Regions from separate parts of the Kitasatospora sp. CMC57 genome, predicted to be linked through region 2. Evidence: riboswitches for the same ligand, from Rfam matches in the RefSeq annotation. Region 2 holds a riboswitch; the other holds the start of a gene.
What was found. Region 2 has a riboswitch for glycine ahead of gcvP (aminomethyl-transferring glycine dehydrogenase). Riboswitches for the same ligand answer to the same signal wherever they lie in the genome.
Positions count from the first base shown of each region.

Region 1: it holds a riboswitch for glycine, as region 2 does, so the genes downstream of both, gcvT (glycine cleavage system aminomethyltransferase GcvT) here and gcvP (aminomethyl-transferring glycine dehydrogenase) in region 2, are expected to answer to the same signal.

Region 1 is NZ_AP035881.2:2,625,835-2,637,124, reverse strand. Features, by position in the region: gene ACKUU6_RS11600 (NADPH-dependent FMN reductase) at 1-240, shown strand, start outside; gene ACKUU6_RS11595 (L-serine ammonia-lyase) at 254-1,621, opposite strand; gene glyA (serine hydroxymethyltransferase) at 1,797-3,062, opposite strand; gene gcvH (glycine cleavage system protein GcvH) at 3,152-3,526, opposite strand; gene gcvT (glycine cleavage system aminomethyltransferase GcvT) at 3,606-4,715, opposite strand; glycine riboswitch at 4,867-4,969, opposite strand; gene ACKUU6_RS11575 (enhanced serine sensitivity protein SseB) at 5,090-5,899, shown strand; gene ACKUU6_RS11570 (enhanced serine sensitivity protein SseB C-terminal domain-containing protein) at 6,020-6,787, shown strand; gene ACKUU6_RS11565 (ABC transporter permease) at 7,207-8,187, shown strand; gene ACKUU6_RS11560 (ABC transporter substrate-binding protein) at 8,335-10,107, shown strand; gene ACKUU6_RS11555 (ABC transporter permease) at 10,229-11,227, shown strand; gene ACKUU6_RS11550 (ABC transporter ATP-binding protein) at 11,224-11,290, shown strand, end outside.
Region 2 is NZ_AP035881.2:6,217,314-6,228,603, reverse strand. Features, by position in the region: gene ACKUU6_RS27975 (MFS transporter) at 1-212, shown strand, start outside; gene ACKUU6_RS27970 (HAD domain-containing protein) at 283-801, shown strand; gene ACKUU6_RS27965 (CPBP family intramembrane glutamic endopeptidase) at 809-1,597, opposite strand; gene ACKUU6_RS27960 (glutamate-cysteine ligase family protein) at 1,707-3,206, opposite strand; gene ACKUU6_RS27955 (hypothetical protein) at 3,546-4,100, shown strand; gene ACKUU6_RS27950 (DUF5999 family protein) at 4,420-4,611, shown strand; gene gcvP (aminomethyl-transferring glycine dehydrogenase) at 4,668-7,538, opposite strand; glycine riboswitch at 7,775-7,880, opposite strand; gene ACKUU6_RS27940 (DUF2382 domain-containing protein) at 8,076-9,074, shown strand; gene ACKUU6_RS27935 (MFS transporter) at 9,211-10,650, shown strand; gene ACKUU6_RS27930 (DNA polymerase IV) at 10,801-11,290, opposite strand, start outside.

The sequences.
Region 1 (11,290 bases), 3.6 Mb from region 2:
GGCGGCGTCGAGATCAGTGACAAGCCCGCCGCCTGGATCACCGCCGCCGCCCCCGGCCGCGGCACCGGCGCCGCCGCCACCCTCGCCTCGGTCCTCGGATACACCGGCGCGGCCGTCGCCGAGCCGGCCTGCGCCACCATCCCGGTCCCGCCCGGCGCCCGCGACACCGACGGCCTGATCACCGATCCGGCCACCCGGGACCGGATCGCCGAGGTGCTGCGGGCGCTGCTGGCGGACTGAACCCGTCAGGTCGTCAGCACTCGATGACGTTGACCGCGAGGCCGCCGCGCGAGGTCTCCTTGTACTTGACCTTCATGTCGGCGCCGGTCTCCTTCATGGTCTTGATGGCCTTGTCGAGGGAGACGTGGTGGCGGCCGTCGCCCCGGAGGGCCATCCGGGCGGCGGTGACGGCCTTGACGGAGGCCATGCCGTTGCGTTCGATGCAGGGGATCTGGACCAGGCCGCCGACCGGGTCGCAGGTGAGGCCGAGGTTGTGCTCGATGCCGATCTCGGCGGCGTTCTCGACCTGTTCGGGGCTGCCGCCGAGGACCTCGGCGAGACCGCCGGCCGCCATCGAGCAGGCGGAGCCGACCTCGCCCTGGCAGCCGACCTCGGCGCCGGAGATGGAGGCGTTCTCCTTGAAGAGCATGCCGATCGCACCGGCCGCGAGCAGGAAGCGGACGATGCCGTCCTCGTCCGCGCCGGGGATGAAGTTCGTGAAGTAGTGCAGGACGGCGGGGATGATGCCGGCCGCGCCGTTGGTGGGGGCGGTGACCACCCGCTGGCCGGAGGCGTTCTCCTCGTTCACGGCCATCGCGTAGAGGGTGACCCACTCCATCGCGTTGGCCGGGCTGATGCCCTCGGCGCGCATGGCGCGGGCGCCGGAGGCCGCCCGCCGACGGACCTTCAGACCGCCCGGCAGGATGCCCTCGCGGCTCATGCCGGCCGCGACGCACTCCTGCATGACCCGCCAGATCTCCAGCAGCCCGGTCCTGATCTCCGCCTCGGTGCGCCAGGCCTTCTCGTTCTCCAGCATCAGCCCGGAGATGGAGAGGCCGGTCTCCCGGGTGAGCCGGAGCAGCTCCTCGCCGGTGCGGAAGGGGTAGCGCAGCGCGGTGTCGTCGGGGACCACCCGGTCGGCGCCGATCGCGTCCTCGTCGACCACGAAGCCGCCGCCGACGGAGTAGTAGGTCTTGCACAGCAGCTCGGCGCCCTCGGCGTCGAAGGCCCACAGGGTCATGCCGTTGGCGTGGTACGGCAGCGACTTGCGGCGGTGCAGGACCAGCTGGGTGTCGGGGTCGAAGGCGATGTCCTGGACCCCGAGCAGGTGGATCCGCTTCTCGGCCTTGATCCGGTCCACGTCCAGGTCCGCCTGGTCGACGTCGACCGTGCGGGGGGAGTTGCCCTCCAGGCCGAGCAGGACGGCCTTCGGGGTGCCGTGGCCGTGGCCGGTGGCGCCGAGGGAGCCGAACAGCTCGGCCCGGATGCCGGTGGTCCGGGCCAGCAGGCTCTCGGACTTCAGGCGGCGGGCGAACATCCGCGCCGCGCGCATCGGTCCCACGGTGTGCGAACTGGAGGGGCCGATGCCGATGGAGAAGAGGTCGAAGACGCTGATGGCCACGGGGTGACGTCCTTGTCTGGTCTCGTGGAGTGGAGGGTGGCACTCCGTCGGGTGGACGGACGCGCAACGCCGGGCATGGGACGGGGCACCGCCTCACTGTCCAGTGTGCGCGGTGCCCCGGGTGGCCGGGAGGTGTGGCGGGTGTCGCCCGTCACACCTCCCGGCGAAGAGCTGGCTACAGCTCGGGGTAGAGCGGGTACTTCACGGCCAGCGCGGTGACCCGGGCCTTCAGCGACTCGGCCTTGGCCTCGTCGAAGGTGGGCAGCAGGGTCTCGGCGATGATGTCGGCGACCTCGCGGAAGTCCTCGGCCTGGAAGCCGCGGGTGGCCAGCGCCGGGGTGCCGATCCGCAGGCCGGAGGTGACCATCGGCGGGCGGGGGTCGTTCGGGACGGCGTTGCGGTTGACCGTGATGCCGACCTCGTGCAGCCGGTCCTCGGCCTGCTGGCCGTCCAGCTGGCTGTTGCGCAGGTCGACCAGGACCAGGTGCACGTCGGTGCCACCGGAGAGGACCGAGACGCCGGCGGCGGTCGCGTCGTCCTGGAGCAGACGCTCGGCGAGCAGCTTCGCGCCCTCCAGGGTGCGCTGTTGGCGCTCCTTGAAGTCCTCGGAGGCGGCGACCTTGAAGGAGACGGCCTTGGCCGCGATCACGTGCTCCAGCGGGCCGCCCTGGAAGCCGGGGAAGACCGAGGAGTTCAGCTTCTTGGCGAAGTCCTGCTTGGCCAGGATGATGCCGCCGCGGGGGCCGCCGAGCGTCTTGTGCGTGGTCGAGGTGACCACGTCCGCGTACTCGACCGGGTTCGGGTGCAGGCCCGCCGCGACCAGGCCCGCGAAGTGGGCCATGTCGACCCACAGGTAGGCCTCGACCTCGTCGGCGATCCGGCGGAACTCGGCGAAGTCCAGCTGGCGGGGGTAGGCGGACCAGCCCGCGATGATCACCTTGGGGCGGTGCTCCTTGGCGAGGCGCTCGACCTCGGCCATGTCGACCAGGCCGGCCGAGTCGACGTGGTACGCGACCACGTTGAACTGCTTGCCGGAGAAGTTGAGGCGCATACCGTGGGTCAGGTGGCCGCCGTGCGCGAGGTCCAGGCCAAGGATGGTGTCACCGGGCTGGGCGATCGCGAACAGGGCGGCCTGGTTGGCGGAGGCGCCGGAGTGCGGCTGGACGTTGGCGTACTCTGCCCCGAACAGCTCCTTGACCCGGTCGATGGCGATCTGCTCGGCCACGTCGACGTGCTCGCAGCCGCCGTAGTAGCGCCTGCCGGGGTAGCCCTCGGCGTACTTGTTGGTGAGGACCGATCCCTGCGCCTCCATCACCGCGACGGGCGCGAAGTTCTCGGAGGCGATCATCTCGAGGGTGGTCTGCTGGCGGTGCAGCTCGGCGTCGACCGCGGCGGCGATCTCGGGGTCGAGCGCGTGCAGGGACTGATTGAGAACCGTCATGTCAGGGTCTTCCCGTGGGGCGGTGCGGGCAGTGGACCAGGGGAGGGAGCCGGCCGCCGCGCTGCGGCCGGCCCCCCGTCAACCGGTGGTCAGGCCTTGATGAAGGCGTCGTACTCGGCGGCCGACAGCAGCTTGTCGGTCGCCTCGACGCGGACCTTGTAGAGCCAGGCGTCGCCGAACGGGTCGCTGTTGACCGAGGCCGGGTCGTCGATGACGGCCTGGTTGATCTCGACGACCTCGCCGGTGGCGGGGGAGTACAGGTCGCTGACCGACTTGGTGGACTCGAGCTCGCCACAGGTCTCACCAGCGGTGACGGTGTCACCGACCTCCGGGAGCTGGACGTACACGATGTCACCGAGGGCGTCGGCGGCGTGCTTGGTGATGCCGACCGTCGAGACACCGTCCTCGGCCTCGGTCAGCCACTCGTGCTCCTCGGTGTACTGCAGGTGCGTGGGGTTGCTCATGGTGTCATTCTCCAGGATCGCAAGAGGGTAGGGCGAAGCCGTCCGCTGAGCGGACCGGGGTTCCGGAACTGAAAGGGTGTCAGCGGGCGCGCTTGTAGAACGGCAGCGCGACGACCTCGACCGGCTCGTGCCTGCCGCGCACGTCGACCGCCACCTCGGTGCCGGGGGCGGCGTGCGCCGCGTCCACGTACGCGATGGCGATCGGCTTGCCCAGGGTGGGGGACGGGGCACCCGAGGTGATCCGCCCGATCGGGGTGCCGTCCGGGCTGACGACGTCGTACTCGGCGCGCGGGACGCGCTTGCCCTCCGAGACCAGGCCGACCAGCTTGCGCGGGGGGTTGGTCTCGGCCTGTGCGGCGGCGGCCTCCAGGGCCTTGCGGCCGACGAAGTCGCCCTCCTTGTCGAAGCGCACCACCCGGCCGAGCCCGGCGTCGAACGGGGTCAGGTCGGTGGAGAGCTCGTGCCCGTACAGCGGCATGCCGGCCTCCAGGCGAAGGGTGTCGCGGCAGGAGAGGCCACAGGGGATCAGGCCGACGGGGGCGCCGGCCTCGGTGAGCGCGTTCCACAGGTGCTCGGCGTCGGCCGGGGCGCAGAAGACCTCGAAGCCGTCCTCGCCGGTGTAGCCGGTGCGGGCCAGCCAGACCTCGCGGTCCGCGACGGTGGCGGGGAGCAGCGCGTAGTACTTGAGGCCGGGCAGGTCGGCGTCGGTGACCGAGGCGAGGATGCCGTTGGCCTCCGGGCCCTGGACCGCGATCAGCGCGTAGGCGTCCCGGTCGTCGCGGACCACGGCGTCGAAGCCGGCCGCGCGCTCGGTCAGCGCGTCCAGCACCACCTGGGCGTTCGAGGCGTTGGCGACCACCATGTACTCGGTCTCGCCGGTGCGGTAGACGATCAGGTCGTCCAGGATGCCGCCGTCCTCGCGGCAGATCATGGTGTACCGGGCGCGCAGCACGCCGAGCGCGGAGATGAAGCCGACCAGTGCGTGGTCCAGCAGCTCACCGGCCTGGGGGCCCGTCACGGTGATCTCGCCCATGTGCGAGAGGTCGAAGAGGCCGGCCTTCGTACGGACCGCGAGGTGCTCCTCGCGCTCGCTGCCGTAGCGGAGCGGCATGTCCCAGCCGGCGAAGTCGGTCATGGTCGCGCCGAGCGAGCGGTGCAGGGCGTCGAGCGCGGTGAGGCGAGGGGACATGGTGACTGGACTCCTTGGCAGCAAACGGGCATGCGGGGGTGGAGTCTCCCCGTCTGTCGTCACAACCTGAGAGCTTCACCGCACATCCAAGGATGGCGGCTTGCACCGTGGGTGGGCGCACGGCGCGGCCGTGTCCACTTTCCAGATCTGCCTCGCCCGGGCGGTAGGGGTGCCTGAGAGATTCCGGGGAGGACTTGCTCCTTCGGCGCCGGCCTGTGCCACGAGGGCAGTCCGGACTCTCCCGCGCGGGTTCGAGCGGCCAGTGTGAAGTTGTGGGCGGGGTCATCATGGCACGAGTCGCAACCCCCGTGGGAGAGGGGGCCGACCGCTACGCTCGTCGCAGCACAGACCTAGAGGGGCGGTACCAGAGGGCGATGGGTTACCCGGCGGGCGACACAGGGGCGCAGGCATGGGCCGAGCCGGGCAGCGCGCCGCCCGGTGGCAGCTGGCCGGTCAACGAGCTGGAGCAGGTGCTGACCGCCGCGCTCGGCGATCCGGGCGCGACGCCCCGGGTGATCGAGGTGCTGGCGCGCAGTCGGATCTGGATCCCGCTGCCGGCCGGGGCGGACCCGCAGGGCAGCGGTCTCGACCTGCCCACGATCGAACTGGCGGGCTCGCCGTACGTCCCGGTCTTCTCCTCGCAGGAGACCTTCCTGCAGCACGCGCCGGGCCTCGCCTTCGCGATCGCCCCGGCCTGGGAGTTCGCCCGGGGGCTGCCGCTCGGGGTCGGCATCGCGGTCAACCCGGAGGCGCCGGTGGGCATCCCGGTGCCGCCGGAGGGGGTCGGCGAGCTGCGCCGGGGGCCGCAGGGCGAGCGCTGGGAGCAGCAGCCGGACGGTGCCAGGGTGGCGCTGCGGGAGCCGGAGCCGGCCGAGGAGCCGTACGCCTTCCTGGGGGCCGCGATCACCGAACTCGCCGAACTGCCAGGTGTCCTGACGGCTCGTCGGGCGCTGGCCGGGGTGGAGCGGGACACGCCCGTGCTGTTCATCGGGGTGCAGCTGGACGCCGGCTGGCCGGCCGATCCCGGCCAGGTCAACGAGGCGCTCGGGCGGGCGCTCGGAACCACCCCGCCGCCGTGGGGCGTCCACCTGGTGCTGCTGGATCTGGTGGCCGATCCGGTGGTGGACTGGATGCTCACCCGGGTACGTCCCTTCTACGTCAGGTCCGGCACGGTCGCGGGCTGAGCCGACGGGTGACCCACCGGTACGGGGCGGCGGTATGACGGCTGTCGGGACGGCCCAATAGGCTTCGCTCGGAGCCCAGGGCCGGACGGGCGGGACGGGCGGAGACGGGCGGAGCGAGGCATGAGCGCGGGAGCGACGGCAGACGGCGCGATCGAGCGCGCCCTCGGCGAGGTCGCGCCCGACCGTTTCGACGCCTACGAGCGCCTGCTGTACGCGCTGGCCGAGGGCCGGGTCTGGATGCTGCTGTGGCACGGCACCCCGGGCAGCCCTGACGCCCAGTACGGGAACATGGAGATCGGCGGCCACGGCTACGCGCCCGCCGTCACCTCGCCCGAGCAGCTGGCCGCGAGCGGCTGGGCCCGCAGTCACGAGGTGATCCCGGGGCCGGAGATCGCCAACGCGCTGTACCGCACCCGCTGGGGCCTGTGGCTGAACCCGCACGTGCCCGGCGGCGGGGTCGGGGTGCCGTGGGCCGATCTGCGGCGGGTCGCCGCCGGTCTCGACCGACTGCCCGCCGGGCCGCTCCAGCTGACCGAGCCGGTGGTCCAGGCACCGCAGTTCTACGCCCAGTTGCAGCGCGAGGCGGCCGAGGTCCGCCCGGTCAGGGCGCTCCGGCAGGCCTGGGTGCGGCCGGCCCTCGGTGAGCCGTACCTGGCGATCGGTCTCGATCTCTACGACACCTCGCCGCCCGCCGTCGAGGCGGCCAGGGCGCTGGTGCAGCGGGCGTTGCCGCAGATCCCGGCCGGCCTGCCGGTCTCCACCGTGGTGCTGGCCGACGAGTGGGACCCGGTGGCGATGTGGATGCGCGCCTGCGCCCGCCCGTTCTTCGACCGGGAGGCCCGTCCCTACCCGGCGCAGGGGTACTGGCCGCATCAGCCCTGGCAGTGAACCCCCTGGTCCGACGGGGTGGTTGGGGTACGTCCAGGTCGTTCATCCGCACCCATCTTGACAGGCATGTAACAGCTGTGTGAAGAGCGTTATTCGCCAAGATCACAACTGCATGCGGACAGATCACAGTTGGGCATCCTTCGGTTGTCAGGTCTGGCGTATCGCGACCCGAATGCCAGAGAGTCTGCCCAACGCGGTTCATGGGTTTGGCCGACCCGGTCCTGCAACCACCTTGCTTTTCAGCATCCTTCGTACACCGCCGTAACAGCGGCCGGGCAGCACCGCACCGACGCACCAGCACCACCTCCGCACCAGTACGCGACACCGGACCTTCTCGGACCCGGGCCCCACCGGGCCCGACGTCCGTGCGTGTCCGGACCGTGGGCCGGCCACCGTCGGCGAGGGGAACGAACTGAGACATGAGCACTTCCACTGAGAGCACGATCGACGCTCCGCCGCCGACCGCCGTGCCGGCCAAGAAGATCGAGGGCCGCTCGCCGGGCCGGATCGCCTGGGACCGGCTCAAGCGCGACAAGGTCGCGCTCACGGGTGGCATCGTGGTGCTGCTGCTGGTCCTGGCCGCGGTCTTCGCGCCGGTGCTCACCGCGCTCCTGGGTCACCCGGTCGACGAGCCGCACCCGGACCAGATCAACCCCGACCTGGGGCTGCCCAAGGGCGCGTTCGGCGGGATGAGTGCGGACTACCTGTTCGGCGTGGACCCGACCTTCGGTCGCGACGTGTTCAGCCGGATCGTCTACGGTGCCCGCATCTCGCTGACGGTGGCCCTGCTCGCGGCCGCCGTGTCGGTGGTCATCGGCGTGCTGATGGGTGTCACGGCCGGGTACTTCGGCGGCTGGATCGACTCCGCGATCAGCCGGGTGATGGACGTCCTGCTCGCCTTCCCGCAGCTGCTGTTCAGCATCGCACTGGTCTCGGTGATGCCCAACTCCCTGCTCGGCCTCGAAGGCAGCGGGGTCCGGATGGCGATCCTGGTGCTGGTGATCGGCTTCTTCGGCTGGCCCTACATCGGACGCATCGTCAGAGGACAGGCGCTGTCGCTGCGCGAACGGGAGTTCGTCGACGCGGCCCGCAGCCTGGGCGCGGGCCGGGTGCACATCCTGCTCCGCGAGCTGCTCCCCAACCTGGTGGCCCCGATCCTGGTCTACGCGACCCTGATCATCCCCACCAACATCCTCAGCGAGGCCGCCCTGAGCTTCCTGGGCGCGGGCGTCAAGCCGCCGACCCCTTCCTGGGGCCAGATGCTCTCCGAGGCCACCAAGATCTACCAGGTCGACCCGACCTACATGGTGATCCCCGGTCTGGCCATCTTCGTCACCGTCCTCGCCTTCAACCTGTTCGGCGACGGCCTGCGTGACGCGCTCGACCCCAAGGGCAACTGAGCCCCCAGGCGAGCACCAACCGCCCCACCCCGCAAGGCCGTCCGACCCCCATCGACGGCCGGTCCATCACGCGGCCCACCCACTTGGGGGACCACAGCCCCCCGGCGGACCGCTCAGGCCCGCACATCATCAGGAGGATCCGTACCCATGACGCGTAACAGGACGCTCGCCGCCGCCGCCCTGGTGGCCACGCTGGCCCTCACCGTGTCCGCCTGCGGCGGCTCGAAGGGCGGCGGCGCCGGCGACGGCGCCAGCAAGTCCGCCTCGAAGGGTGGCTTCAACGCCGCCGTCGACAAGGTGCTCAACCCCTCCGACAAGAAGGGCGGCACGCTCAACCTGTGGTCCAGCACGGACGTCGACTCGCTGGACCCGGGTCGCGCGTACTACGCCTCGGTGTGGAACTACGAGCGCTTCTACGCCCGTACGCTGCTGGCCTTCGACGGCAAGCCGGGCAAGGAGGGCCTGAAGCTCGTTCCGGACCTCGCCGCCGCGCAGCCGGAGATCGCCGCCGACGGCAAGACCTACACCTTCAAGCTGAAGAGCGGCCTGAAGTTCGAGGACGGCTCGCCGATCACCACCAAGGACATCAAGTACGGCATCGAGCGCATCTTCGCGCAGGACGTCGTCGCCGGTGGTCCGACCTACCTGATCAACTCGCTCGACCAGGGCCAGGACTACAAGGGCCCCTACACCGACACGGACCCGAACAAGCTGGGTCTGAAGACGGTCGAGACCCCGGACGACAACACGATCATCTTCCACCTGGCCGCGGCGGACTCGTCCTTCCCGTACCTGCTGGCGATGGGCTCCGCCTCGCCCGTGCCGCAGAAGCTGGACACCGGCGCCAAGTACGGTGACAAGCCGGTCTCCTCGGGCCCGTACAAGTTCAAGTCGGCCGAGCCGGGCAAGGGCTACGAGCTGGTCCGCAACGAGAACTGGGACCCGGCCACCGACTCGTTCCGCAAGGCGCTGCCGGACGTCGTCAAGCTGACGATCACCACCAACGCCGACGACATGGACGCCCGCCAGCTGGACGGCACCGCGGACCTCGACTGGGCGCAGACCGGTCTCTCGCAGGCCGCCCAGGCCAAGGTCCTCACCGACCCGGCGCTGAAGGCCAACACGGACAACCCGTACAACGGCTTCATCCGCTTCATCTCGCTGGTCCCGAAGGTCGCGCCGTTCGACAACATCCACTGCCGCAAGGCCGTGATGTACGCGGCCGACACCACCGCGCTGCAGACCGCCCGTGGCGGCTCCTCGGCCGGTTCGCTGTTCGGCTCGATGCTGCCCCCGAACATCCTCGGCTCGGACGACTACGACCCGTACGGCCTGACCAAGGGCAAGCCGGACCTGGAGAAGGCCAAGGCCGAGCTCAAGGAGTGCGGCAAGCCGGAGGGCTTCACCACCACCATCGCCGTCCGTGGCAACAAGGCCAAGGAGGTCAACACGGCCGTCGCGCTGCAGACCGCCCTGAAGGCCATCAACGTCACGGTGAACGTCGACCAGTACGACGGCAAGCTGCTGGCCTCGGTCGCCGGTTCGCCCGACACCGTCCACACCAAGGGCTACGGCCTGATCGTGGCCGGCTGGGGCGCGGACTACCCGAACGGCGCCGGCTACATGCAGCCGCTCATGGACGGCCGCTTCATCACCAAGACCGGTAACAGCAACTACCCCGAGACCAACGACCCCGAGGTCAACGGCTGGTTCGACTCGGCCGCGGCGGAGAAGGACCCGGCGAAGGCGGCCGAGTTCTACAAGAAGATCAACCACAAGGTCGTGGACGACGCGGTCTGGCTGCCGGTCGTCGCCGACAAGGCGCTGAACTACCGCAACCCGCGCCTGACCAACGTGTTCGTCAACGACGCCTTCGGCGAGGTGGACTTCCAGGCCCTGGGTGTCTCCGACGGCAAGTGACCCAGACCTGTTCCCGCTTCCGTAGTTCGCACAGCTAGTCCGAAGGGCAGGTGAAGGCTCCGCCGGGGCCGGCCGGAACTCCTACAGGGGTTCCGGCCGGCGCCCGGCGGGGTCGACCGCAATGCTCGTGTATTTCATCCGACGGCTCGTCAACGTCGTCGCCATGCTGCTGGTGGTCGCTGCGGTCACCTTCGGCATCTTCTTCATGGTGCCGAAGCTCACCGGTACCGACCCGGCGCTCTACTACGTCGGCAAGATCGCCGACAAGGTCGCGGTCGAGGGCGTCCGGCACAAGATGGGCCTCGACAAGCCGATCATCGAGCAGTTCTACCTGTTCCTGAAGGGTCTGTTCGTCGGGCGCGACTACAGCACCGGCGTCGACATCACGCACTGCAACGCACCCTGCTTCGGGTACTCGTTCAAGACCGAGCGGGCGGTCTGGCCGCTGCTCCTGGACCGGCTCGGGGTCACCGCCTCGCTCGCCGCGGGTGCGTCCGTGATCTGGCTGGTCTTCGGTACCGCGACCGGTGTGGTCTCGGCGCTCAAGCGCCGTACCCTGCTGGACCGCGTCACGATGATCACCGCCCTGGCCGGGGTCTCGCTGCCGATCTACTTCACCGGCATGCTGGCCAGCGCGATCTTCGTCTACCAGCTCGGCTGGTTCCCGCACGACTACGTCGAGCTGGGCACCGACCCGGTCGCCTGGTTCCAGAACCTGCTGCTGCCCTGGATCACCCTCGCCTTCCTGTACGCCGCGACGTACGCCCGGCTCACCCGGGCCACGCTGCTGGACGTGCTCGGCGAGGACTACATCAGGACCGCGAGGGCCAAGGGCCTGAGCGAGCGGACGGTGATCGGCAAGCACGCCATGCGCTCCACGCTGACCCCGATCCTCACGGTGTTCGGGATGGACCTCGGCGGTCTGATCGGTGGTGCGGTGCTTACCGAGTCCACCTTCAACCTCCAGGGTCTCGGCCGCGAGGCGGTCGCCTCGATCGCCTCCAGTGACCTTCCGGTGATCATGGGCGTGACGCTCTTCGCCGGCTTCTTCATCATCCTGGCGAACCTCCTGGTTGACGTGATGTACGCCGTGGTCGACCCCCGGGTGAGGCTGACATGAGCAAGAACACCTTCGTGCCCGAGCAGCGCGCAGGAGCCCCGGCGGGCTTCCTCACCGTGCGCG
Region 2 (11,290 bases):
ACGACCACTTCGGCTCGATCGGGCTGATGCCGCTCGGCACCGCTGCGGCGGGCCCGGTCGCCCTGGCCCTCGGCATGGAGGGCGCACTCTGGACCTGTGCGGCGCTCGTCGTCCTGCTCGCGCTGGTGGTGCTGGCCGAACCCCAGGTCCGCCGCCTCCGCCGGGCCGCTCCCGACGTTGTACCGGAACGGGTGACCGTCATTTCCGGGTGACAGCAGGCAACCGTCCCCCGGATTCGCTCGTCCGACCATGTGACAACGGTGCCATCTTGGGGGGAGCCAAGTGCCAAAGCCGCTGCTGTTCCTGGACGTCGACGGAGTCCTCAACCCGGTCTGTCCGCACCCCGACGCGGGCTTCGACTCGCACACCCTGCTCGGCTACGCCGTGCTGCTCTCGGCCCGGCACGCCGCCTGGCTGCGCGAGCTGGCCGGCACGTACGAGCTCTGCTGGGCCACCACCTGGGAGGACCACGCCAACATCCACATCGCCCCGGCCCTCGGCCTGCCCCGGCTGCCGGTGGTCCGGTTCTCCGGGTACGTGCCGAGGCCGGACGACCCCAAGGTGCCGGTGCTCGACCTGATCGCCGCGCACAAGTGGGCCCCGCTGCTCCGGTACGCCGACGGCCGCCCGTTCGCCTGGGTGGACGACGTGATCCCGGGCAGCCTGCTGCGCCGCTCACTGCTGCGCCGGGACCGGCTGCTGCTGCCGGTGGACCCCGGGCAGGGCCTGCAGCGCCACCACGTCGACCTGCTGCTGCGACGGCCGCCCGGCACCGGACGGCTCGGGCAGGACTGCGCCTGACGTGGTCTCAGCCGGTCGGCAGCCAGCTCACGTGCCCCGCCAGCAGCGCGTACCCGACGAAGGCCACCGTGTCGATCAGCGCGTGCGCCACCACCAGCGGCATCACCCGGCCCCACCGGCGGTACAGCAGGCAGAACACCACGCCCATCGCCATGTTGCCGACCAGCCCGCCGATGCCCTGGTACAGGTGGTACGAACCGCGCAGCACCGAGCTGGCGACCACGGTCGCGGGCCAGCCCCAGCCCAGCTGCCCGAGCCGCCGGAGCAGGAACCCGAGCACGATCACCTCCTCGGCGATCGAGTTCTCCCAGGCCGAGCAGACCAGCACCGGCACCCGCCACCAGACGTCCGGCAGTCCGGACGGGGCGACGGTCAGATTGACCCCGGCCGCCTGCGCGGACAGGTAGAGCAGCAGGCCGGTGCCGCCGATCGCGGCCGCCACCGCCGTGCCCCGGCCCAGGTCCCGCCACCGCTGCCGGAGGTCGAAGCCGAGCACCCGCAGCGAGGCGCCCTCGCGCACCAGCAGGTAGCCGACCAGGGCGACCGGCATCAGGCCGCGCGCGATGTAGTACAGCTGCCAGGCCAGGTCCAGCCACGGGCGCCCGGGCGCGCGCGACGCGTTCAGGGTGGCGACCTGCTTGGCCAGCTGCGCGGGCTCGGTGAGCGAGCCCAGGAAGCTGATCAGCGCGCCTAGGCCGCTCATCCCGAACGAGAGCCCGAGCACCACCAGCAGCTCGATCCCGAGCAGTCGGCGCGAGGTTCCGGCGGTCCCGGGCGGGGTCGAAACGGTGGTCACCTGGACTCCCACGAGGATGATCGGCCCGGCGGGCCGCCGGGCCGATCATCCTCGCACACCCGCCTGAGAGCCGGTCGGCGAAGACCGGCAGGACGACCTGCCGGCCCGTTCAGCCCACCGGCCAGGTGTGCACGGGCTCGCCGCCGCGCATGTGCTCCAGGTAGCGCCGGGTCATCGCGGCGATCGCCGATGTGCGGTCCATCCCGTACCGCTCGCGCAGCAGGTGCACCGTGGCGGCCTGCCAGGCGGCGCCGTTGGTGCGGCGCAGGCAGCGCTGCTCGATGATGCCGAGGTACCGGTCCCGGTCGGCCGGCTCGATGCCCCACTCGTCCAGACCCTGCCTGGCCATCGGCAGCAGTTCGGTCAGCACCAGCTCGGTGGCGGCCACCGGCGCGGTGCCCCGGGCGCCCCGGCCGGCCTTCGGCCACTGCAGCACCGCGTCGATGCCGTGCCGGGCGGCGGTGTGGAAGTTCTCGTCCGCCTGGGCGAACGGCAGCCTGGTCCAGATCGGCCTGGGCTGCTCGGCCAGCACCCGGACCAGGCCGTAGTAGAAGGCGGCGTTGGCCAGCGTGTCCACCACCGTCGGACCGGCCGGCAGACAACGGTTCTCCACCCTCAGGTGCGGGACGCCGTCCGCGACGTCGTACACCGGGCGGTTCCAGCGGTAGATGGTGCCGTTGTGCAGGCGCATCTCGGCCAGTTTCGGGATGCCGCCGGAGGCCAGCACCTTGGCCGGGTCCTCGTCGTCGCAGATCGGCAGCAGCGGCGGGAAGTACCGCTGGTTCTCGGTGAACAGGTCGAGCGCGGAGTCCACCCAGCGCTCGCCGAACCAGGTTATCGGACGCACGCCCTGCGCCTTGAGCTCCGCCGAACGGGTGTCGCATGCCTGCTGGAACAGCACCGGCCTGGTCTCCCGCCAGAGCTCGCGGCCGAACAGGAACGGCGAGTTCGCCCCCAGCGCGAGCTGCACCGAGGCGATCGCCTGGGCCGCGTTCCAGACCGGGGCGAAGCGCTCGGGGGTGACCTGGAGGTGCAGCTGCAGCGAGGTGGCGGCGGCCTCGGCGACCATCGTGACCGACTCGACGGTGAGCCGCTCCACCCCCTCGATGTCCAGGGCGATGTCCTCGCCGCGGGCGGCCTGTATCTGGTCGCTGAGCAGGGTGTACCGGTCGTTGTGGGACATCGCGTCCAGGCCGGTGTGGTCCAGGTCCAGCGTCGGCAGGATGCCGACCATCGCGATCCGGGCGCCGACCTCCTCGGCCTTCCGGTCCGCGTAGCGCAGTCCGGTGTCGATCTCCTCGCGCAGCTCGTCGAGCACGTGGCCGGTGAGCCGGCGGGCGGCGATGTTCAGTTCGATGTTGAACCGGCCCAGCTCGGTCTGGAAGTCTCCCGAGGCGATCGCCGCCAGCACCTGCTCGTTGCGCATCACCGGGCGGCCCAGGTCGTCGGCCAGGTTGAGCTCGATCTCCAGACCGACCATGGCCCTCGGCCGGTCGAAACGCCCCTCGCGCAGCATCCGCTCCAGCGCGTCCAGACAGCCCTGCAGCTTCCGGCGGTACAGCTGCCGATCGGACAGTTCCGCGCGTGTCGCCACGACCTTCTCGCCCATGGGTGCCCCTTCACCTAGGTCGACCGTCCCTGCATCATGCCCCGCCGGAAGATTTCTAGTACGAGCTCGAACACAGCGGCCGAACAAGACTACTGACGGTGCGTCAGACAATACCCCGCTTGCTATCGCACACTGAACGTGATATGAAGGTCACCCTGTGCACCTGTTCGAGTAAAATTCGCACAGCTCCTGCCCGGTGCCCGCCGCTCCCGAAGCTCTCGCGACGGCAGGCCCGCGCCCACGCCGCGATCATGCCCAACCGGACACGGCCTGGTTCCCTCAGCGCCACGCCGGTATGCCGCACTCGCACGCCGATCTAGCACGGAGAGGCGACCAGCCATGACCCTGCAGACGCCCCAGCCCCCGTTGAGCGCCCTGCGCGCCGTCCTCGCCGCCCTGGACTCCGAGGCCGCGCTCAGCCCGCCGTCGGCAGCCGCCCTGCGCGGCGCCGAACGGCTGCTCCCCGCGCATCCGCTCGCGGTGCACGTGCTCGACGAGCCCGATGCCACCCTGGCCACCGCCCGCCGGACGGGCTGGCGCTTCCTGATCCGCTCGGGGAACGAGACCGCCGCCGCGGCCGAGGTGCTGGAGACAGGGGACGGCCACACCTTCTCGCACTTCACCGCCGGCCCCTACCTGGACTCCACGCTGCGCGCGCTGCGCCAGGCGGGGCAGCTCGCCCTCGCCTCCCGGGCCAGGCACCAGCCCAGGCTGCTCTCAATGCCGGGCCACTACGCCACCGCCCTCTGGCTGCACCATCCCGAGCCCGGCCCCTCGGTCGACCTGCTGATCCCGCTCGCCCCGGCCCCGCTCGGCATCACCTCCCACCGGGTCTACCCGGCCGGCGAGCTGCTAGCCCTGCTCTCCCGGCCCCTGGCCCTCGACCGCGCCTGAACCCGGCCTCACCCGAACGGGCCATCGGCGCCGCCCCGGGCGGGTCAGTCGCCGGTGGCCCGTTCCGTGCCATCCGGCGGCGGGCGCCATCTGAACGGGTGATCCCTGGCATCCGGTTGTGGCGCATGTCACGAAATCGCTGCGCGACGCTCCCGGGATGACGACACTGGGAACCGACGCGGGGGGCGAGCTGTCCTACCCGTCGGAGCGCCGGTTCACACCTGGGCCGGCGCAGGGGACCGGATCGTCGGGGGCGGAGCACCCAGGGGCTGCGCCGGCTCGGTCGGCCGGGTGCAAGCAGCGAAGCGAGGGTACGAAGATGTGCCAGCACCGTCCTGAGTGTCCGTCAGCGGAGTCCACCGATCACGAGGCGGCCGTCACCGTCGCCTGCCACCCCGACCAGGGATGGAGCCTGCTCTGCAACGGCGTCCTGCTCTTCGACGACACCGGCGAGCTGCTGCCCGACGGCCGGGTGATCGGCCCCCGCCGCCCGCTGGCGATCGCCTCCTGACCGAACGCCGGGTGCCCCCGGCGGAGTGACTCCACCGGGGGCACCTGTTCAGCGGCTCAGGAGCCGTACTCGTCCAGCGGCGGGCAGGAGCAGACCAGGTTGCGGTCGCCGTACGCGCCGTCGATCCGGCTCACCGGCGGCCAGTACTTGTCCGCCGGGTTCACGCCGGCCGGGAAGACGGCCTCCTGGCGCGAGTAGCCGTGCGTCCACTCGCCGGCCATCGTGGCGGCGGTGTGCGGGGCGTTGCGCAGCGGGTTGTCGTCCGCCGCCCACTCGCCGCTGCCGACCTTCTCGATCTCCGCGCGGATCTCGATCATGGTGTCGCAGAACCGGTCGATCTCGCCCAGGTCCTCGGACTCGGTCGGCTCGATCATCAGCGTGCCGGCCACCGGGAAGGACATGGTCGGGGCGTGGAAGCCGTAGTCGATCAGACGCTTGGCGATGTCGTCCACGGTCACCCCCGTCTCCTTCGTGAGCGGGCGCAGGTCGATGATGCACTCGTGCGCGACCAGCCCGCCCGGACCGGTGTAGAGCACCGGGAAGTGCGGGGCGAGCCGCTTGGCGATGTAGTTGGCGTTCAGCACCGCGACCTGGGTGGCGCGCTTGAGGCCCTCGCCGCCCATCAGCCTGACGTACGCCCAGGAGATCGGCAGGATGGCCGCCGAGCCCCACGGCGCGGCCGAGATCGGGCCGACGCCGGTGGCCGGGCCCGCCTCGGACTGCAGCGGGTGGTTCGGCAGGTACGGCGCCAGGTGCGAGCGCACCGCGACCGGGCCGACGCCCGGACCGCCGCCGCCGTGCGGGATGCAGAAGGTCTTGTGCAGGTTCAGGTGTGAGACGTCGGCGCCGAACTTGCCCGGCTTGGCCAGGCCGACCAGCGCGTTCAGGTTGGCGCCGTCCACGTACACCTGGCCGCCTGCCTCGTGCACGGCCGCGCAGATGTCGGTGATCTGGGTCTCGAACACGCCGTGGGTGGACGGGTAGGTGACCATCAGCACGGCGAGCTGGTCGCGGTGCTGCTCGATCTTGGCCTGGAGGTCCTCGACGTCCACGTCACCGTCGGTCAGGGTCTTCACCACGACCACCCGCATGCCGGCCATCACGGCGGAGGCCGCGTTGGTGCCGTGCGCGGAGGCCGGGATCAGGCAGACGTCGCGCTGGGTGTCGCCGTTGGCGCGGTGGTACGCGCGGACCGCGAGCAGACCGGCCAGCTCGCCCTGCGAACCGGCGTTCGGCTGGATGGAGACCGCGTCGTAGCCGGTCACCTCGACCAGCTGCTGCTCCAGCTGCCGGATCAGGGTCAGGAAGCCCTCGGCCTGCTCCACCGGGGCGAACGGGTGCAGCTGGCCGAACTCGGGCCAGGTCACCGGCTCCATCTCGGTGGTCGCGTTGAGCTTCATGGTGCAGGAGCCCAGCGGGATCATGCCCCGGTCCAGCGCGTAGTCCCGGTCCGCGAGGCGGCGCAGGTAGCGCAGCATCTGGGTCTCCGAGCGGTGGCTGTGGAAGACCGGGTGGGTCAGGTACTCGTCCTGGCGGAGCAGCGCGGCGGGCAGCGCGGCGGCGGTCTCCACGACCTCGGCGGTGACGCCGAAGGCGGCCCAGACGGCGGCCAGGTGCTCGCGGGTGGTGGTCTCGTCGCAGGAGATCGAGACCAGGTCCTCGCTGACCCGGAAGAGGTTCACGCCGTTGTCGCGGGCAGCGGCGACGACCGCCGCGGCTCGGCCCGGCACCTTGGCGGTGACGGTGTCGAAGAACTCACCGGTGGTCAGCTCGACGCCACCCGCGCGCAGGCCCTCGGCCAGCGCGGCGGCGTAGCGGTGGGTCCGGCGGGCGATGTCGGCCAGGCCGTCCGGGCCGTGGTAGACCGCGTACATCGAGGCCATCACGGCGAGCAGCACCTGGGCGGTGCAGATGTTGGAGGTGGCCTTCTCGCGGCGGATGTGCTGCTCGCGGGTCTGCAGCGCCAGCCGGTAGGCGCGGTTGCCGTCGGCGTCCACCGAGACCCCGACCAGACGGCCGGGCAGGCTGCGCGCGTACGCGGCGCGGACCGCCAGGTAGCCGGCGTGCGGGCCGCCGAAGCCCATCGGGACGCCGAAGCGCTGCGAGGTGCCGCAGGCGATGTCGGCGCCGAGCGAGCCCGGCGACTTGAGCAGGGTGAGCGCCAGCAGGTCGGCGGCGACCGCGACGATCGCGCCCAGGCCGTGCGCCTGCTCGATCACCGGGGCCAGGTCGCGGACCGCGCCGGAGGCACCGGGGTACTGGAGCAGCACGCCGAACACACCGCGCTCGGCGACCTCGGCCGGGATGCCGGCCGACAGGTCGGCGACGACCACCTCGACGCCGGTCGGCTCGGCCCGGGTCTCGATCACCGCGATCGTCTGCGGCAGGGTGTCCGCGTCGACCAGGAAGACCCCGCCCTTGACCTTGCCGACCCGGCGGGCCAGCGCCATCGCCTCGGCGGCGGCGGTGCCCTCGTCGAGCAGCGACGAACCGGAGGTGTCCAGCCCGGTCAGGTCGGCGACCACGGTCTGGAAGTTGATCAGGGCCTCCAGCCGGCCCTGCGAGATCTCCGGCTGGTACGGCGTGTAGGCCGTGTACCAGGCCGGGTTCTCCAGCACGTTGCGCAGGATCACCGGCGGGGTGAAGGTGCCGTAGTAGCCGAGGCCGATCATCGGCTGGAGTACCTGGTTGCGGCCCGCCAGCTCGCGCAGCTCGGCCAGCACCTGCGCCTCGCTGCGGCCGGCCGGGAGGCCGAGCGCGGTCAGGCTCCGGATCGCGTCCGGGACGGCGGCGTCGGACAACTCGTCCAGCGAGCCGTACCCGACCTGCGCCAGCATCTTGTCCTGGGCGGCGGCGTCGGGGCCGATGTGACGGTTCTCGAAGGGGCTTGACTGCTCAAGCTCGGTGAGGGTCGGCTGGGCGTTCATGGGGTCGAGGCCTCCTGGTCACGGACCGGCGGGGGCACGCACGCCGGACGGCAACACCACTGTGGGGCAGCGGAGCCGGGGACGAACGAGCCCGTCAGGCCTCCCCCTCTGTCATCGGTACCTGAGAGCTTCGCACGCACGCGGCGGCCGGAGCCGCCCCGTCGGCTTGCACCGTCGGTGAGGGTGGGGCCCGTCGGCTCCCTCGCCGTCGGTCCTGCCCTGCTTTCCAGAGTGACCTACCCCGCACGGTACGGATGCCTGAGAGATTCCGGGGAGGGTTTGCTCCTTCGGCGTCCCCGTGACACCACGCGAGCGGTGCGGGGACTCTCCCGAGCGGGCTCGGCAGTCGCGGCCCAGGGTACCAGCGGACCGCCGGTTGATCACGGGTGCCCCGGAGGGTACTCGCTGCCCCGGACGGGTGCGTCCGGCTCGCGGGGGTCAACCGGATGGCTTTGGGTGTGAAGTACGGCCGACCAGCTCCTTCGGCCGTCTCCTGACGGTGTGCCAACGGGGCTTTCGTACTTGCTGGAGGACAGCGTGCAGACCGACATCGACCCGCGAGACCTGATCGGCCACAAGGCGGTCGACCGGAACGGCGACAAGATCGGCACGGTCGACGAGGTGTACCTGGACGACGCGACCGGCGAACCGGAGTGGGCCGCCGTCCGGACCGGGATCTTCGGCCGGGACGCCTTCGTCCCGTTGACCACCAGCGAGTTCTCCGGGGAGGAGCTCAGGGTGCCGTACGACAAGTCGCTCATCAAGGACTCCCCCGACTTCGGGGTCGGCCAGCACCTCTCCCCCGCCCAGGAGCTCCAGCTCTACCGGTACTACGGCCTGGACGGGGGCAGCGCCGCTGCCCCGGCCGCGGCAGGCAATGGCTCGGGGCCCGGCAAGGACCTCGACTTCGGCACCCTCAGCAAGGACACCAGCATGAACGCTTCACCCGCCGCTCCGACGGTGGCGGCCGCCCCGATGGCTTTCACCACCGCCGCCGAGGCCCCGGCCGGCCGGCACCAGGCCGAGCCGCCGATGGCCGCGCCGCCCACCACCACCGCCCACGTCCCGACCGTGCCCGGCAACGCACCCGCCGACCCGGTGGAGATCACCTGCCGCGAGGAGCGGCTGGACGTCACCACCGAGTGGCACGTGTTGGGGACGGCGAAGCTCCGCAAGTACGTCACCTCGGAGCCGGTCGAGCGCAAGGTGCCGGTGGTGAAGGAGCGGGTCCGGGTGGAGCGGGTGCCCGTCACCGAGGCGGAGCGGGCAGCGCTCAGCGAGCACGAGATCGCCGAGGCGGTCGAGGAGGTGACGCTCCGGGAGGAACGGCCGGTGGTGCGCAAGTACCTGGCGCCGGTGGAGCGGGTCCGCCTGGTGGTCGAGCGCTTCACCGAGGAGACGGTGATCCGCGAGGAGCTGCGCCGCGAGCAGGTGGAGATCCACGACAGCACCACGGTCCCGGGTCCCGACGCCGCGCCCGCCCCGACGTCCCCGAACGGCGCCCAGCTGCGCCCGGAGCCGCTCCGCCCGGCCTGACGCCGCGCCACTTTGCCAAAGCTTCACCAAGCAATATTTGACAGAGTGAAGTATCTGGCGCCATGGTTACTTCAGTTCATTTACTTTCGTCCACCTGAAGCTCTCCGCACGGGTGGCCCGAACTGGAGGAAAATCCGTGAGGCCGAGCAGCGCGCGCGTGCTCCCCGCCCTGGTGTTGGCGATGCTGGCGTTCAGCGTGGTGCAGACCGCGGTCGTCCCGATCCTGCCTTCCCTGGCCAAGGAACTGGACGTCTCCGGTTCGAACATCACCTGGCTGATGACGGCGAACCTGCTGTCCGCCGCCGTACTGACCCCGCTGCTCGGCCGCTTCGGCGACCTGCGCGGCCGCAAGCCGATGCTGCTGGTCTCGCTCGGCGGCCTGGTCGCCGGATCTGCCCTGGCGGTCGGCACCCACTCGTTCACCTGGCTGGTGGTCGCCCGCGTCCTGCAGGGCGCAGGCGGCGGGGTGCTCCCGCTGGCGATCAGCATCGTCCGGGACGAGCTCCCCAGGGAGAAGGTCACCGGCGGCGTGGCGCTGATCAGCGCCTCGATGGGCGTCGGCAGCGGCCTCGGCCTGGTCGCCACCGGCCTGCTGCTGGAGCACTGGAACTACAAGTCGATCTTCTGGATGGGCCTGGCCTTCGGCCTGCTGGCCGTCGTCCTGGTGATCTTCCGGGTCCCGACCGACCCGGTCACCGACAAGAACGGCGGCGCCGACCCGCTCGGCGCGATCACCCTGGCCGGCTGGCTCTCCGCCCTGCTGGTCGCGGTCAGCCAGGGCAACACCTGGGGCTGGACCTCCAACCGCACCCTTGGCCTGTTCGCCCTCGCCGCGGTGATCGCACTGGTCTGGGGCCTGATCGAGGTCAGGGTCGCCCACCCGCTGGTGGACATGAAGATGATGGCCCGTCCGGCCGTCGCCTTCACCAACCTCTCCGGGATGCTGATCGGCTTCGGCATGTACGGCTCGTTCCTGGTCATCAGCAACTTCGCCCAGACCCCGGAGAAGCTCGCCCACTACGGCTTCACCGCCAGCGTGCTGCACGCCGGCGTGATGCTGCTTCCCTCCGCCGTCGGCTCGATGGTCGCCGCCCCGGTCGGTGCGCTGCTGATCGCCCGCCGCGGGCCCCGCCTGCCGCTGGTCCTCGGCGGCCTGCTCGGCGGTATCGGCCTGATCTACCTGGCGCTCCGCCACGGGGCCGAGGCCGACATCTACCTCTCCTCCGCCGTGTTCGGCCTCGGCGTCGGCCTCGCCTACGCCGCGATGCCCGCGTACATCAACGGCGCCGTCCCGGTCGAGCAGTCCGGCATCGCCAACGGCATGAACGCGGTCCTGCGCACCGTCGGTGGCGCCATCGGCACCGCCGTGATGGGCGCCATCCTCACCGGTGACCTGATCCCGCACCTGCCGGTCGCGCTGCCCACCCTGGCGGCCTACCAGCACGCGTTCTGGGTGGCCGGCACGATGTGCCTGGTCGCCGCCGTGGTGCCGTTCGCGATCCGCAGGATCAAGACCACCCCCGCCCCGGTCGAGGCTGCCGCCTCCGCCCCGGAGCTGGTGAAGACCGACGCCTGACGAGGCGTCCGACCGCGCGCTCAGGGACGGGTCGCGCGGTCGCCGGGCCCACGGCGGTACGTGAGGGCAATCACGACCGCACGGAACGGCCCTGCAACGGGAGCGGCCCCCGACACCACTGGACACGGTGTCGGGGGCCGCTCCCGTCCGTCAGTCCTCCTCGTCCGGGAGCACCATGCCAGGCCGCAGCGGCTGCGGCCTGGACGGCGTCAGCTCCGGGTCGTCCACCGCGAAGGTACGGACCCGGCCGATCTCGCTCTGCGGTGTCTCGAACCGCACCGTGACCCGGCCGACGCCGCTGCCCTGCACCCAGCCGGGGCCGAGCTGAGCGTGCGTCACGTCCTGGCCGGGGCGCCAGTGCCGGATCTCCTCCACCACCGGCTCCGGGTCGGCCCTGGTCTCCTCGCGCCCCTCCTCCAGCGCCGCCCGCTCGGCCCGCTCGGCCTGCTCCGCCTGCGCGAACAGGTCCTCCTGGGTGAAGTCGGCCAGCTGCGACACCCCGACCCCGAGCAGCCGGACGCCACCGGTGATGTCCACCTGCAGCGCCAGCCGCCGAGCCGTCTCGGCGATCACCGTCTCGTCGTCGGTGGGCGCCCGAAGCGTCTCGGAGCGGGTCAGGGTGGAGAAGTCGAAGCGGCGC